2 regions of the Aliisedimentitalea scapharcae genome follow, and region 2 is predicted to be linked to the other one. Evidence: riboswitches for the same ligand, from Rfam matches in the RefSeq annotation. Region 2 holds a riboswitch; the other holds the start of a gene.
The links. Region 2 has a riboswitch for thiamine pyrophosphate ahead of thiB (thiamine ABC transporter substrate binding subunit). Riboswitches for the same ligand answer to the same signal wherever they lie in the genome.
Positions count from the first base shown of each region.

Region 1 (7,957 bases), 1.0 Mb from region 2:
GTAACCCGGCGATGCTGTTGGGTGCGCTGGGCAAAGCGGGTCAGTTCAGCCCGGTCGCGGGGTGGGGTGACCACCAGCGTGCCTGCCCGAGTGACAGGAGTGAACTGCACCCACCAGTCGATGGCCCCGGCACCCAGCCGGACCACCTGCGCGTCGGCCGTTTCACCTTCGCACCAGGGGGCCAGCATCCCGCCGGCAAACCAGGAACAGGGGTTGTCAGCAGGCGCGGTGCCGGTTTCAAAAACCGTCACCTGTGCCCCCCGGCGCGCCAGTTCCCAGGCGCTGGCGAGGCCGGCAACGCCGGCCCCTGCGATGGTGATCATTCGCCCGGCTCCAAGGCAGGGTCGGTCACCGGCATATAGAGATCGCCACCGGTCCGGAACTTCTCGGCCATCGCCTCCATGCCTTCCTTCTGGGCTTCGGCGCGGATGTCGTGGCTGATCCGCATCGAACAGAATTTCGGCCCGCACATGGAGCAGAAATGCGCCACCTTATGCGCTTGCTTCGGCAGGGTCTGGTCATGGAATTCGCGCGCGGTTTCGGGGTCCAATGCCAGGTTGAACTGATCCGCCCAGCGGAATTCGAACCGGGCGCGACTGATCGCGTCATCGCGACGCTGGGCACCGGGCAGACCCTTGGCCAGATCGGCGGCATGGGCGGCGATTTTATAGGTGATCACGCCGGTTTTCACGTCGTCCCGGTCGGGTAGGCCCAGATGTTCCTTGGGCGTCACGTAACACAGCATGGCACAGCCGAACCAGCCGATCATGGCCGCCCCGATGCCAGAGGTGATGTGGTCATAGCCGGGTGCGATATCGGTGGTCAGTGGTCCAAGCGTGTAAAACGGTGCTTCGTCACAACAGGCCAGCTGCTTGTCCATGTTTTCCTTGATCTTGTGCATGGCGACATGGCCCGGCCCTTCGATCATCACCTGGCAGTCCTTGGCCCAGGCGATCTTGGTCAGCTCACCCAGGGTTTCCAGCTCGGCAAATTGTGCTTCGTCATTGGCATCAGCAATTGATCCGGGGCGCAGACCATCCCCAAGCGAGAAGGCAACGTCATACTGGCGGCAGATCTCGCAGATCTCTTCGAAGTGTTCATAGAGGAACGACTCCTTGTGGTGGTGCAGGCACCATTTCGCCATGATCGAACCGCCCCGCGACACGATACCGGTCACGCGATTGACGGTCATCGGCACCATGTGCAGCCGCACGCCCGCGTGAATGGTGAAATAGTCCACGCCCTGTTCGGCTTGTTCGATCAGCGTGTCGCGGAACACCTCCCAGGTCAGGTCTTCGGCGATGCCGTTTACCTTTTCCAGCGCCTGATACATCGGCACGGTGCCGATGGGCACAGGCGCGTTGCGAATGATCCATTCACGGGTGTTGTGGATGTTGCGCCCCGTCGACAGATCCATGACGGTGTCAGCGCCCCAGCGGATCGACCAGACCATCTTGTCGACCTCTTCCTCCATGGAGGAGGTGACAGCCGAGGTGCCCATATTGGCATTGATCTTGACCAAGAAGTTGCGCCCGATGATCATAGGCTCGGATTCCGGGTGGTTGATGTTTGACGGGATGATGGCGCGCCCGGCGGCGACTTCGTCGCGGACAAATTCGGGCGTGACATAGTCGGGGATATTGGCCCCCCAGTCGTGACCATCGCGGTCTGTCGCACCATGACAGGGTGACAGGTCGCGCAGCTGGTTTTCGCGGATCGCGATATACTCCATTTCGGGTGTGACGATCCCGGCGCGGGCATAAGCCAGCTGGGTCACGGCCTTGCCGTCCTTGCCGCGCAGGGGGCGTGGTTTGACCGGAAATTCAGGCGTCAGGCGGTCGCCTTCGACAAAGCCGTTGTCTGCGGCGGTGATGTCACGCCCGTCGTATTCCTCGACATCACCACGGGCTTCGATCCATTTGCGGCGCAGGGGCTCCAGACCCTGTTTGATGTCGGTCAGCACGTTGGGATCGGTATAGGGGCCCGAGCTGTCATAGACTGGCAGCGGCGCTTCGCCCGCGGTGGGGTGTACAGAGATTTCGCGCATCGGCACGCGCACATCCGGGTGCATCTGGCCCGGGACATAAATCTTGCGCGACGCAGGCAATTCGCCCGTGGTGATTTTGGGATTGGGGACGTTCATTTCGGTGCTCCTCAAGCTCTCAACTCAAAAAGACACCAGATGAGGTTAGGCCGAGGGAAACAGAGGGTGTACAGGCCCTCTTGTTCGGGACTTGCACGATGCGGGAGAGTACGGCCCCCACAGCGATGCAAACCTAGCTTCCTACGCCAGTATCAACTGGGTCAGGTTCAAAGGGTCGCATCACCGGGCATATGCCCTGTCAGCCTCTCAGTCCCCTAGGCGGGACCCCCCTGCGTGGGCCAATTGGTAGGGGGTGGGGGCGGTTCGCGTCAACCGGGAAATTTCAGTCCAGCACGATGAGCCAGCCCCAGACGGTAAAGAGGCTAAGTCCGGTTGCGATCAGCACCGAGGAGGCCGCAACCCGTTTGGCACGGTTGTACATATTGGCAAAAATATAGCCGTTGAATCCGGGGGCCATGGCCGCCGTCAAAACGCCAGACCTGTATAGATCCTGTTGAAGAGACACGGTTTTTCCAAACATCCAGACCAGGGTGGGGTGGAGCAGAAGAGATATGGTGCAGACATAGAAGATCGCCTTCAAATCACCTTCGGGCCGGTATTGGACCAGCACCCCTCCCAGCGCAAAAAGCGCTCCGGGCAGGGCCGCACGTATGACCAGAGACAGGGCACTATCTACGGCTTCTGGTATTATGAAACCGGTCAGATTCACGATGAACCCCAGCGCGATTCCCAGAATCAGCACGTTCCTGAACATCGCATTCAACACCGACGTGACAGTTTTCAGGCTCCCGCTGCCCCGGTTGCGCACGATCTCCATCGCGGTAATGCCGACGCCGTAACAGAACGGCGAATGAAAGGCGACGATGGCATAATTCCCGGTCAGGTTTTCCGCCCCATAGGCGCGTTCGGTGATCGGCAGGCCCAGCAGCACCGAATTGGAAAACAGGCAGCAGAACCCTATGGCTATGGCGTCCTCCCAGTCACGTTTGAAAATCAGCCGCGCCCCACAGACCCCAGCCAGGAAACACAGGAAGGCCGCAGAATAGAAGCTGACCAGCAATGCCGGGTCAAAGCTGGCCGAGAGATCCAGATCGGCGATGGCGCGAAACAGCAGACAGGGAATGGCAAACCCCTGGGTGAACCGCATGATCCCGTCGATGTGCTGCGCCTTGAAATACCCCGCTTGGGTGGTGGCATAGCCTGCGCCAATCACCAGAAAAACGGGCAGGATGACGTCGATCAAGCTCTGGAACATGGCCGCGTGTCCAGTAGAGGTGCCCCAATCCCAGCCGGGGTGAGCGCGGCGCATTCAGGATGCCTCCGGCGGGAGTTTTCTGGCGAGATGAAAGCGGAGCGGGGAGATATATCCCCAAACCGGTTATGTGGGCGGGCGCGGATTGCAGCGCTCAGAGCGGGTAACGGATCACCATGCCATCATAGGCAGGGGTGATGTGATCCGGGGTTTCAGCCTCGACCGTGGCATAGTCCAGGTCGATATGCATGTTGGTCAACACGGCCCGGCGCGGCTGAACCTGTTTGATCCACTCTAGGGCCTTGTCCAAATGCACATGTGTCGGATGTGGGCTGCGACGCAGCGCATCCAGAATCCAGCAATCCAGGTTTTCGAGTTGGGCCCAGGAGGCGTCATGCATTTCGGCAACATCCGGCAGATAGGCGAGATCCATGATCCGAAACCCTAGACTGTCGATGGCACCGTGATTGACGGTAAAGGGCTGAAAGGGGATCGGCCCACCAGGCCCGTCGATCTCAAAGGGACCGGCGATCGACTTCAGTTCCAGAATGGGCGGATAGGGCGAGCCTTCGGGTTGAACAAAGGCATAGCCAAATCGGTTCAGGAGGGCATTTGTCGTATCACCGTCAGCCCAGACTGGCACACGGGCGCGCATGTTGAAAACGATCATGCGCAGGTCATCGATGCCGTGGACATGGTCTGCGTGGGCATGGGTATAGACCACGCCGTCCAGGCGTCCGGTACCCGAATCCAGAAGTTGCGACCGCATGTCCGGGGTCGTGTCGATCAGAACAGACGTCGTGCCCCCAGGTCCGTCGCGTTCGACCAGCATCGAACAGCGACGACGCACATTGCGCGGATTGTCGGGGTCGCAATCGCCCCAATGGCCACCCAGACGTGGAACCCCGCCAGAGGATCCACAACCGAGGATGGTAAAGCGCAGCTCTGGCGTCATGCGGCGGCCTTGTGTCGGGCAGCCTTGGTGAACAGGCGATCAAAATTGGCCTGTGTCCGGGCTGCAAATTCGGGATAATTCATGCCGAATACTTCGGCTCCCTTGCGGGCGGTATGGGCCGTATAGGCCGGCTCGTTGCGCTTGCCCCGGAATGGGGGAGGAGCGAGATATGGAGCATCGGTTTCTACCAGAATGCGATCCACCGGGGCGGCGGCAAAAATGTCGCGCACCTGCTGGCTCTTGGGGAAGGCGGCGATACCGGACATAGAGAGGTAGAACCCGAGATCCAGCGCCACGCGGGCCAGTTCGGGCGTAGAGGAAAAGCAATGCATGACGCAGGAATAAGGACCTTTGGCCATCTCGTCAGACAGAATGCGGGCCATATCGTCGTCGGCATCGCGTGAATGAATGATCAGCGGCAGGCCGGTCTGGCGGGCGGCCTCGATATGAATGCGCAGGCTTTCCTTCTGAATATCCTTGGTTTCGGCGGTATAGTGATAATCCAACCCGGTTTCGCCAATACCGACGAATTTCGGGTGTTGGGCCAAGGCGACCAGTTGATCGACCGTGGCCATCGGCTCTTCGGCGGCGCTCATCGGGTGGGTGCCAGCGGCATAGAAAACCGGAGCGTGGGATTCGGCGATGGCCCGCACGGTTGGTTCGTTTTTCAATCGCGTGCAGATTGTCACCATGCGGGTCACACCTGCGGTTGCTGCGCGGGTGACGATCTCGGGCAACAGCCCTTCGAAGTCAGGGAAATCGAGGTGGCAATGGCTGTCCGTGATTTCTGGTGTCATCTCTGGTGCTGTTGGTTCGGTCATCTCACGCCCGGCTCGCGGTTTCCTGCATCTTGAAAACCGTATCTAGGACAAGAGCGGCGGGGTCAAGGTTCACGGACTGACCGTGACGCATCCGTGCCGTCACCTGTGCCGAAAGCTCGGCCCAGGCGCGGGCCTGATGGGCATTCGGAGCCAGCCGCAGCAGAGTGTCTGCCTCTCCGGGTGCCGCCTGCGGCATCGGTGGGTGACCGGCGGCCCCGGTGCGGGCCAGCCGGGCCAGGGCAATGTCGATCAGGGTCAACAGCAGTTCGAACTTTTCACCGGCATTGCGCTGGGCGGCGGCCTCGGCCAAGGACATGGCACGACGGCGGTCGAGCTGGGGCAGGCTGCCAAGAATGGCAATCAGTTCGGCGTAGATCTGTAGCCCGCCCAGATTGAGCACGCGCAGCGCCGCCCCCACTGATCCGGCGGCAAGGGCCGCGAGCGCATCGGGATTGTCGGGCAATACGGCTCCGGCCTGGGTCAGGGCTGTCTGCATGTCCGGCGGTGAAAGAGGGGTCAGACGCAATGTGCGACAGCGTGATCGGATGGTCGGCAACAAACGCGAAGGTTGGTGCGATATCAACAGCATTGTGGTGCGGGCGGGTGGCTCTTCGAGCATCTTGAGCAGCGCATTGGCGGCGCTGGTATTCATGTCGTCGGCGGCGTCCACAATCACGACCCTGTGCCCACCGTCGGTGGCCGAGAGACCAAAGAAGCGATTCAATTTGCGCACGTCGTCGACAACGATCTGGTCACGCAGTTTGCCCTTGTCGTTGGGACTGCGGGTAATCGCAGCCAGCCCGGGTGCGGCCCCCGCCAAAATGCGATGCACCACCGGATGATCGTCTGGAATCTCAAGCGATGCCGGAGGCGGTGGTGCCCCAAAGAGCCCGTCCTCTTCGGCCGGTGGTGTGGCCAGCAGGAATTTGGCTATTCGCCAGGCCAGGGTCGCCTTGCCCACGCCCTGTGGCCCGGTCAGCATCCAGCCGTGGTGCAGGCGGCCGGCATTGTAGGCATCCAGAAACGCAGCTTCGGCCGGGTCCTGGCCAATCAGGCGCGCGGTTTCGCGCGGATGCGGTGCGCCGGGTGCCTGATCCGGGGCGGGGAGATCGTCGTTCATGCGCCATGACCATTGTGGATCAAAGCGTCCGCGACCGCTGCGGTGACGTCGGCCGAAACGTCCTGGATACCGCGATCCCCGTCAATCACCCGAAAACGGTCGGCAAATTCCTGGGCCAATGACAGAAAGCCCGCGCGCATCTTGTGCTGTAGTTCGACGCCAAAATCTTCGAACCGTTCTTCGGTGCCCTGACGCCCTTTGGCGCGGTTCAGCCCGGTCGAGGGCTCCATGTCGATCAAAAGGGTCAGATCAGGTTCCCGTCCGATCATCAGAACATGCAGCTGATCCACCACGCGACGCAGGTTGCCGCGCGACAGGCCCTGGTACATGCGGGTGCTATCTGCAAACCGATCGCAGATTACCACCTTGCCGGCCGCCAACGCAGGTTCGATTGTGCGTTCCAGATGGTCGCGCCGCGCTGCTGTGAACAGCAGAATCTCGGTTTCAGCCGACCAACGGTCAGGATCGCCTTCGAGCACCAGACGACGGATCTCTTCGGCACCCGGAGATCCGCCGGGTTCACGCGTGAGAATGACATCCTGTCCTTGCGCACGCAAAGCGTCGGCCAGCAGGCGCGCCTGAGTGGATTTTCCTGACCCGTCAATGCCCTCAAAGGTCAGGAACAGCCCGGGACGCGGGCTCACAATGTTCCCTCTGGACCTTGGAGAAAGCGCGACACCAAAAGCTCGGCGGCGGTTTTGACCCGGACAAAGAACCCCCCCGCGGGAACATCCTGTGCAGCAACCAATGGCAATCGGATTTCGGGCAGGGCCGCAGGCTTTACGACCAGTTCAGCAAGCTGCTGGCCCGCTGTAATGGGCGCGTTCACCGGGCCGGTATAGACTACTTCGGCTTCAACCTGTTTGCCCGACAACGCCGGCATCAGCACCGTCAGGTCTTTGGCAGGTACCAGCGCTACCGTTGAATCTCGACCCATCCAGACTTCGGCTTGCGCGACGGCCTGGCCTTCTTTGGCGACGGTCTTGGGGGCAAATTGGCGAAACGACCAATTAACGATGGCTTCAGCCTCCTCTGCCCGGGCGGAATTGCTGCCCAGACCCGAGATCACGAAAATCACCCGGCGGTCGCCCTGTTTGGCAGATCCGACCAAACCATAGCCTGCCTCTTCGGTGTGGCCGGTCTTGAGCCCGTCCGCGCCAATGCCCAGCCGCAAAAGCGGATTGCGATTGCGGATGTTGGAGGGCGCGCGCCCGTCAAACTTGAACTCGGTTTCCGCAAACAGCGTGTAATATTCAGGGAAATCCTCGATCAGCCGCTCGGCCAGAATGGCCAAATCTTCGACTGACATGCGGTGCCCGACTGCGGGCCAGCCGTTGGAATTGGCAAAGGTCGAATTCATCATGCCCAGCTGTTGCGCACGCTGTGTCATGTAGCGGGCAAACCCGGCCTCGGTGCCATCCGGGCTCAGCGCCTCGGCGATGACCGCGCAGGCATCGTTGCCTGACAGCACGATGATCCCCCGTAACAGATCCTCGACCCGGACCCGATCCTGGGTGTTGAGGAACATGGTCGAACCCTTATAGCTCATTGCGTGGCTCGATACGGGCAGCCGTTCATCCAGGGTCAGGCGTCCGTCCCGGATTGCCTCAAAGGCGACATACAGCGTCATCAGCTTGGACATCGACGCGGGCGGCAGGGGCTCCTGCGCGTTCTTGTTCAGTAGAACGGTATCCGTGCTCTGATC
Region 1 is NZ_CP123584.1:1,418,853-1,426,809, forward strand. It holds gene QEZ52_RS06665 (FAD-dependent oxidoreductase) at 1-323, opposite strand, end outside; gene thiC (phosphomethylpyrimidine synthase ThiC) at 320-2,143, opposite strand; TPP riboswitch at 2,265-2,385, opposite strand; gene QEZ52_RS06675 (AEC family transporter) at 2,427-3,359, opposite strand; gene QEZ52_RS06680 (MBL fold metallo-hydrolase) at 3,511-4,311, opposite strand; gene QEZ52_RS06685 (TatD family hydrolase) at 4,308-5,132, opposite strand; gene QEZ52_RS06690 (DNA polymerase III subunit delta') at 5,134-6,252, opposite strand; gene tmk (dTMP kinase) at 6,249-6,896, opposite strand; gene QEZ52_RS06700 (D-alanyl-D-alanine carboxypeptidase family protein) at 6,893-7,957, opposite strand, start outside.
Region 1: another riboswitch for thiamine pyrophosphate. It lies ahead of thiC (phosphomethylpyrimidine synthase ThiC); the one in region 2 lies ahead of thiB (thiamine ABC transporter substrate binding subunit).

Region 2 (7,957 bases):
ACCCCACGCCAGACGTGACCCATCGGATTCTTGGCAACAAACCCGTGGCGCAAGTCGCCCCGGATCGCCAACCAGACAACGATGACGGGAATCGCAAAGAACGAGCGGAAGAACACCGCTTCGCCCGCAGGCACAACATCCGATGTCGCCTTGATCACACCGGACATGGCAGTAAACAGGCCGATGGCGGTCACTTTGAGAAAAACCGCGAGAATCGGTCGATGCGATGTTAATGATTGTGCCATGGCCGCGACCCTGCGCCTCAGCGACCGAAAGATCAACGGGTTGATTTTGCTTTGCCGCATGACGCAAAACGGAGCCATCAGCCGGAGCGACCAGAATGTATGACACCAACCATTTGATTTCCCGATTACATGCGGCATCACGCGGGCATGAAACCCGGAACTTTGCGCGGTTTCCAGCGCGGGCCAGTGTCACCTTTGGTGAGCTGTTTGCCGGGGCCGAACGCAATGCGGCGGCTTTGGTGGCGATGGGGGTGCAACCGGGGGACCGCGTTGCCGTGCAGGTTCACAAGACGATCGAAGCGATCCAGCTGTACCTGGGAACGGTGATGGCGGGGGGCGTGTTTCTGCCGCTGAATACCGCCTATACCACGTCCGAAGTCGCTTATTTCCTGGGGGATGCGACACCACGCGTTGTGGTGTGTGATCCGGACCGGTCGGAGGCAATACGCGGGATCTCCGGAGATGCGCGGGTGGTGACGCTGGATGCCAAAGGCAATGGTACGCTGACCGAGTCCGTCGTGGGCCGGGGGGCGTTTACCCCGGTGGCGCGCGGGGCACAGGATCTGGCTGCTATCCTCTATACGTCGGGGACCACCGGGCGGTCCAAGGGCGCGATGCTGAGCCATGACAATCTGGCGTCGAATTCAGAGATGTTAAAGGAATACTGGCGGTTCACGGACCAGGATGTGCTGATCCATGCCCTGCCGATCTTTCACACGCACGGGCTGTTTGTGGCGACCAATGTGGCGCTGTTGGCCGGGGCGGGGGTTGTGTTCCTGCCGGGCTTTGACGCGGACGCCATTCTGGAGGCGATGCCGAACGCCACCGCTTTGATGGGGGTACCGACGTTCTATACCCGCCTGTTGGCGGATGAGCGGCTGACGCGGGAACGGGCAGCCAACATGCGTCTGTTCATTTCGGGATCGGCACCCTTGTTGGTTGAGACCCACGAGCTGTGGGAAGCGCGCACCGGTCATCGGATCCTGGAACGCTATGGCATGACCGAAACCAATATGAGCACCTCGAACCCTTATGAGGGGGAACGGCGCGCTGGCACGGTGGGTTTCCCGCTGCCCGGCGTCGAGGCGCGGATCATGGTAGATGGCGTCCCGGTGCCGACGGGCGAGACCGGGGTTTTGGAAGTGCGCGGATCAAATGTGTTTCAGGGCTATTGGCAGATGCCCGAGAAAACCGCCGAAGAGCTGCGCCCGGACGGGTGGTTCATCACCGGCGATCTGGCCCGGATGGACAGTGATGGCTATGTCACCATCGTGGGGCGCGAAAAGGATCTGATCATCACCGGCGGGTTCAATGTTTACCCAAAGGAGGTCGAAAGCCTGATCGACGATATGCCGGGGGTGCTGGAGAGTGCCGTCATTGGGGCACCACATCCCGATTTCGGCGAGGCGGTCGTGGCCATCGTTGTGGCAACTGATCCGGAATTGCAGGCGGATCAGGTGCGGGAGACGTTGGCCGCAGACCTGGCAAAGTTCAAGCAGCCCAAGCAGGTGATCCTGGTGCCGGAGCTGCCCCGTAACACCATGGGCAAGGTTCAGAAAAAGGCGCTGCGCGAGGAATACGCCGGTTTGTTTGCCTAAGGGTCCCGGGCCTTAGGTCAGGAACAGAAGGAACAGGTTGAGCGTGACAAAGGCGGTTGTTGTGGCCCCCAGCATGGCGATCGACGCGGCACCTTCGAGCCCCTGTTTCTGGGCCAGAACCGTATAGATGCCGAACATCGGCATCGCCGCCGACAGGATTGCTGCGCTGTGGAAATCCGGGGTCAGCGCGATCCAGCCCAAAGCGCTCAGCGTCAGAGCCGCACCGGCAACCAGCCCGGGGTGGATCAGTAGTTTGGTCATGGTGATCTGCGCGGCCAATCCCCGGTTGCCATGCAGCGGCAGGCCGACCAGTGATCCACCGATCACCACCAGCGACAATGCCGAGGCCGAGGCCGCCAGCATACCGGTCAGGCGGGTAAAGGGGGCGGGCAGAGGGACATTGACAAGCGAGACCGCCAGGCCCAGCAACAGCCCGATCACCATCGGCATTTTCAACACATTGAACAGAATTGCTCCGATGTGGCGCAGCAATGATTCCTGTCGGTTGCCCGATGCGCCTTCCATCAGCAACAGGCACAGCGGCACCAACAGGATGTTTTCGACTAGCAGGTTCAGAGCCAGGATGATTTCGGCCTGGGCCGGGAAAGCCAGCAACATGATCGGAAACCCGATGAAAGCATTGTTGGGACAGGTCGAGCCCATAACGCCCAACGCGCGCCGTTGCGGGTCAGTGCCGCGCAGGGTGAACAAGATCCAGGCGGTGGCGATGGTCGCCAGCCCCCCCAACCCATAGGCCAGCATGTAATCGGGTTGAAACACATCCGCGATCCGGCGCGACGCCACCGCATTGAACAGCAGCGCGGGCAGGGCGATATTCAGGACATATTTGCCCAGCGTGCGCATTTCGGCAGCGGCGAACCAGCCTTTTGCCACCACCAGATACCCCAGCGCGATTGCGCCATAGATCGGGAAGGTGATCGCCAGGATCTGGGTCATGTCAGTAGGTCAGACCAATGGTTGGGCAGGTCGGTGTCGATCTCTTTGGACAATTGTTCGAGATAGGCCAGCATCAGCTTGGCCCGTTTTTCGGCAATCTCGCGGCCCTTGGTGGTGACCATTTCCTTGGGCAGCTGCAGCAGTTTCAGGTGCCAATGGTCGATGGACCAATCCTGATCATCCAGCGGACGGTCGGCGGCAAAGGGATCGGCCGGATCATAGATCGCGCGCCTCATGCTGCCTGCGACAATGAACGTGCGGGCAATGCCGATGGCACCCAATGCGTCCAGCCGGTCCGCGTCACGCAGGATTTCGGCTTCGGTCGATTGCGCCGGGATACCGGCGGAATAGCTGTGCGCCGCAATGGCGTGTTGGGCGGCTTTGATTTCGGCCCCGGTATACCCCAGGTCCTGCAGGATCGGCACGGCGCGCTGGGCCGATAGGGTCGAAGCCTCGGCCCGATTGGGGGCGTCCTTGGGCAGGTTGACCAGATCGTGCAGATAGGCCGCAGCCATCAGAACCCGCAGGTTTACAGAGTCTTCGTGATCGGCCTGATGGCGGGCAATACGGTGGGCATTGGTCCAGACCCGATCCAGATGGGCCAGATCATGCGCCGGATCCTGATCCATCTGCTGGGCGACAAGGCGGCGCAGCCGCGCGTGAATGTCCTGCATCAGCCGATCGTGCCCTGGTTTTCGCCAATCTGACCACGATGCAGCAGCAGGTGATCCAGAATCACACAGGCCATCATCGCTTCGGCCACGGGCACGGCGCGGATGCCGACGCAGGGGTCATGACGACCCTTGGTAATGACTTCGATGGCGGTGCCGTCCTTGCGGATCGACTGACGCGGGGTCAGGATCGACGAGGTCGGTTTGACCGCAAAGCGCACCACCACGTCCTGTCCGGTGGAAATACCGCCCAGAATGCCGCCCGCGTGGTTCGACGAATATTCGGGACCGTTTTCGCCCATATAGATCTCGTCGGCGTTTTCCGTGCCACGCAACAGGGCTGCGGCCATGCCTTCGCCGATTTCGACGCCTTTGACCGCGTTGATCGACATCATCGCGGCGGCCAGATCGGTGTCGAGCTTGCCATAGATCGGAGCGCCGATCCCGGCGGGCACATTCCGGGCCACCACTTCGACAATGGCACCGACCGAATCGTGATCCTTGCGCAGCTTTTGCAGGTAGTCTTCCCATGCCTGCGCCTGATCTGCGCCCTGGGGGATCCAGAAATCATTCTGGTCAATCGCGTCCCAGTCGAATTGGGACCGGTCGATCTCCATCTCGCCCATGCGGGTCATGTAGCCTTTGATTTCCAGGTCAGGGACCAGTGCCTTGATCGCCGCGCGTGCGACGCCACCGGCGGCGACACGGGCTGCGGTTTCCCGGGCCGAGCTGCGCCCGCCACCGCGATAATCGCGGTTGCCGTATTTCTGGTGATAGGTGATGTCAGCGTGGCCGGGGCGAAACGTCTGGGCGATTTCGCCATAATCGCGCGACCGCTGGTCGGTGTTTTCGATCATCAGCTGAATCGGAGTGCCGGTGGATTTTCCGTCAAACACACCCGACAGGATTTTCACCGCATCCGGTTCGTTGCGCTGGGTTGTATTCTTGTTCTGACCCGGGCGGCGTTTGTCGAGCCAGAGTTGCAGCATCTCGGGTTCGATTGCCACATTGGGTGGGCACCCGTCCACGGTCGCACCCAATGCGGGTCCGTGGCTTTCACCCCAGGTGGTGACGCGGAAGAGGTGGCCAAAGCTGTTCATCGACATGGGACGCGGTCTCCTTTGGGGGATGTGATTAGCGACGCGTGGTCAGGGGCTCAAGCGGATTCGCGTGTTGGGATGTGGGTTGGGGGCGCTGCCCCCGTCACCTTTGGTGACTCCCCCGGGATATTTGGGGCCAGATGAACAGGGGATCAGTCCACTTGGTCCTGACTGTTAGGGCCTGATGGCTGCCATAGCTTGTGTTTGGTGGCATTGCGGCCTAGGGTCTGCGCCACCTCGGGGTGCACCATTGGTGCTGAGATGACACCCGTTGAACCTGAACCGGCTAAAACCGGCGGAGGGAAGGTTTCGGAGACATCCACCCTTGCCCTATCGCCGCAAAGGAGGATGAGATGAAACATCTTGCATTTGCAGCGGGACTTTTGAGCGCGACGGCAGCCTATGCCGAAACGCCTGAATTGACCGTTTATACCTATGACAGCTTTGTCTCCGATTGGGGCCCGGGCCCGGCGGTGGAAAAAGCGTTCGAAGACGTCTGTGGCTGTGACCTGAAGCTGGTCGGTGCCGGCGATGGTGCGGCGTTGCTGGCGCGGGTCAAGCTGGAAGGCGCACGGTCCGACGCAGATATCGTGCTGGGGTTGGACACCAATCTGACCGCTGCTGCGGCTGAAACCGGGCTGTTCGCCGTCCATGATGTGCGCGCCGATTATGCGTTGCCGGTCAGCTGGGAAGATCCGCTGTTCGTACCCTATGATTGGGGGTATTTCGCGTTCGTGCATAATGCCGATGCTGCCGCGCCGACGGATTTCAAGGCGCTGGGCGCCAGCGACAAGAAAATAGTGATTCAGGACCCGCGGTCGTCCACGCCCGGTTTGGGCCTGCTATTGTGGGTCAAGGCGGCCTATGGCGATGAGGCCCCGGCGATCTGGGAGGGGCTGGCCGACAATGTGGTCACCGTGACCAAAGGCTGGTCTGAAGCCTATGGCCTGTTTCTGGAGGGCGAAGCGGACATGGTGTTGTCCTATACGACATCTCCTGCTTATCACCTGATTGCCGAAGAAGATGCGTCCAAGGCAGCAGCATCATTCAGCGAAGGCCATTATATGCAGGTCGAAGTGGCCGGCAAGCTGGCCGCCAGCGACCAACCCGAACTGGCCGATCAATTCCTGGCGTTCATGGTGTCGGATGCGTTCCAGTCGATTATCCCCACGACCAATTGGATGTACCCGGCGGTCACTCCGGCGGCCGGTTTGCCGGATGGATTTGACACGTTGGTGACGCCCGAGAAATCGCTTTTGTTGCCTGCCTCCGAAGCGGCAGCCGTGCGGGATGTAGCCTTGGGCGAATGGCTCGGCGCGCTGAGCCAGTAAGCGCAGCCTCTGGGATTTGCGCGGCGATTGCTGTTGCCGCGCTGATTCTGGGGACGTTGTGCGCCGTTGTTTGGCGGGCCGAGGCCGGGTCGGGTCTGGGCCCGTCCGATTGGGCGGCGCTGCGGTTCACCGTGTTTCAGGCCAGCCTGTCGGCGCTGTTCAGCGTCGGGCTTGCGATTCCTGTGGCGCGGGCTTTGGCGCGGCGCAGGTTCTTTGGTCGCCGCCTTTTGATCGGGCTGTTGGGTGCGCCGTTTATCCTGCCGGTGATTGTTGCCATCTTGGGATTGCTCGAAGTGTTTGGGCGCGCCGGGTGGATCAGTACGGCATTGGGCTGGATCGGGATGGAGCCGATCCGCATTTATGGCCTGCATGGTGTCGTGCTGGCGCATGTGTTTTTCAATTTGCCGCTGGCAACCCGGTTGATCCTGCAAGGATGGCAGGAGATCCCGGCAGAACGGTTTCGTCTGGCCGCACAATTGGGTGCCGATGGTCGGGATATGTTCCGCCTGTTGGAGGTGCCGATGCTGCGTCAGGTGGTGCCGGGGGTGTTGGCGGTGGTTTTTGCAATCTGCCTGACCAGCTTTGCCGTGGCGTTGACCCTGGGTGGCGGGCCGCGTGCGACAACAATTGAATTGGCAATCTATCAGGCGTTTCGGTTTGATTTTGATCTGGGTCGGGCGGCGCTGCTGTCGGGCCTTCAGCTGGTGTTGACCGGATTGGCGGCCTGGGTCGCGTTGCGGGTGTCGGTAGGCGAAGGATTTGGCGGCGGGTTGGACCGGCTGGTCAGACGCTGGGATGGAGAGAGCCCGGGCGCACGCGCCGTCGATGCCGGGTGGATCTGTGCCGCGGCGGCATTTTTGCTTTTGCCGTTGATGGCCATCGTGGTGTCCGGGGCACCGGGGTTGGTCGACTTGCCCTGGGCGGTTTTACAGGCCGCAATGACATCGATTGGGGTGGCTGCCGCCAGCACGTTGGTTCTGTTGCTGTTGGCTTTGCCAATGGCGGTGGCCGTGGCGCTGGGTCATGGTGGCGCAATCGAAATATCCGGAGTGCTGGGATTGGCGGCGTCGCCTTTGGTGATTGGCACCGGGTTGTTCGTGGTCATTCATCCCTTTGCAGATCCCAGCGATTTTGCTCTGATCGTGACGGCTGTGGTCAATGCGGTGATGGCGTTGCCCTTTGCGCTGCGGATCCTGGTGCCACAGGCCCGGTCTGTGGTGGCGCGCTATGGCAAGCTGACCCTGTCGCTGGACATGGACGGTTGGCCATTCGTAAGGCGCGTTCTGCTGCCGCGGATGCGGGCGCAGATCGGATTTGCCGCCGGGTTGGCGGCGGCGCTGTCGATGGGGGATCTGGGGGTCATTGCGTTGTTCGCGGATCATGAGCTGGCGACATTGCCCTTGCAGATCTATCGATTGATGGGGGCCTATCGGATGGAAGCCGCCGCCGGGGCGGCGCTGTTGCTGTTGGGTTTGTCGATGGGGGCATTTTGGGTTTTGGACCGGGGAGGGCGTTGGCATGCTGAAGCTTGAGAAATGTCGCATCTCCAACGGCGGTTTTGATCTGAGCGCAGATCTGTGCGTTTCGCGGGGTGCGCGCGTGGCGGTCATTGGCCCATCCGGGGCAGGCAAGACCACCCTGATCGAGGCGATCGCCGGGTTTTTGCCCTTTGCCGCGGGGACGTTGCGGTGGGATGGTCAGGATCTGGGCGCGATGGCACCGGGCAAGCGGCCTGTTGCGATGTTGTTCCAGGATGGCAATCTGTTTCCGCATTTGAGCGTGGCGCAGAATGTCGGGCTGGGGATTCGGGCCGATCTGCGGTTGGACACGCAGGACACCGCACGGGTTGAACAGGCAGTGAACCGGGTTGGGTTGGACGGTATGGGCGATCGCAAACCTGCGGCGCTGTCCGGGGGACAGCAAAGCCGGGTGGCATTGGCCCGGGTGCTGGTGCAGGGGCGCGATTTGCTGTTGCTGGATGAACCCTTTGCCGCGCTGGGGCCCGCATTAAAGGCCGAGATGCTGGATCTGGTGGCGGACCTGATCGCGGAAACC
Region 2 is NZ_CP123584.1:394,859-402,815, forward strand. It holds gene QEZ52_RS01950 (DMT family transporter) at 1-245, opposite strand, end outside; gene QEZ52_RS01955 (malonate--CoA ligase) at 341-1,843, shown strand; gene QEZ52_RS01960 (AEC family transporter) at 1,856-2,800, opposite strand; gene QEZ52_RS01965 (HD domain-containing protein) at 2,797-3,474, opposite strand; gene aroC (chorismate synthase) at 3,474-4,577, opposite strand; TPP riboswitch at 4,800-4,892, shown strand; gene thiB (thiamine ABC transporter substrate binding subunit) at 4,925-5,902, shown strand; gene QEZ52_RS01980 (thiamine/thiamine pyrophosphate ABC transporter permease ThiP) at 5,878-7,434, shown strand; gene QEZ52_RS01985 (ATP-binding cassette domain-containing protein) at 7,421-7,957, shown strand, end outside.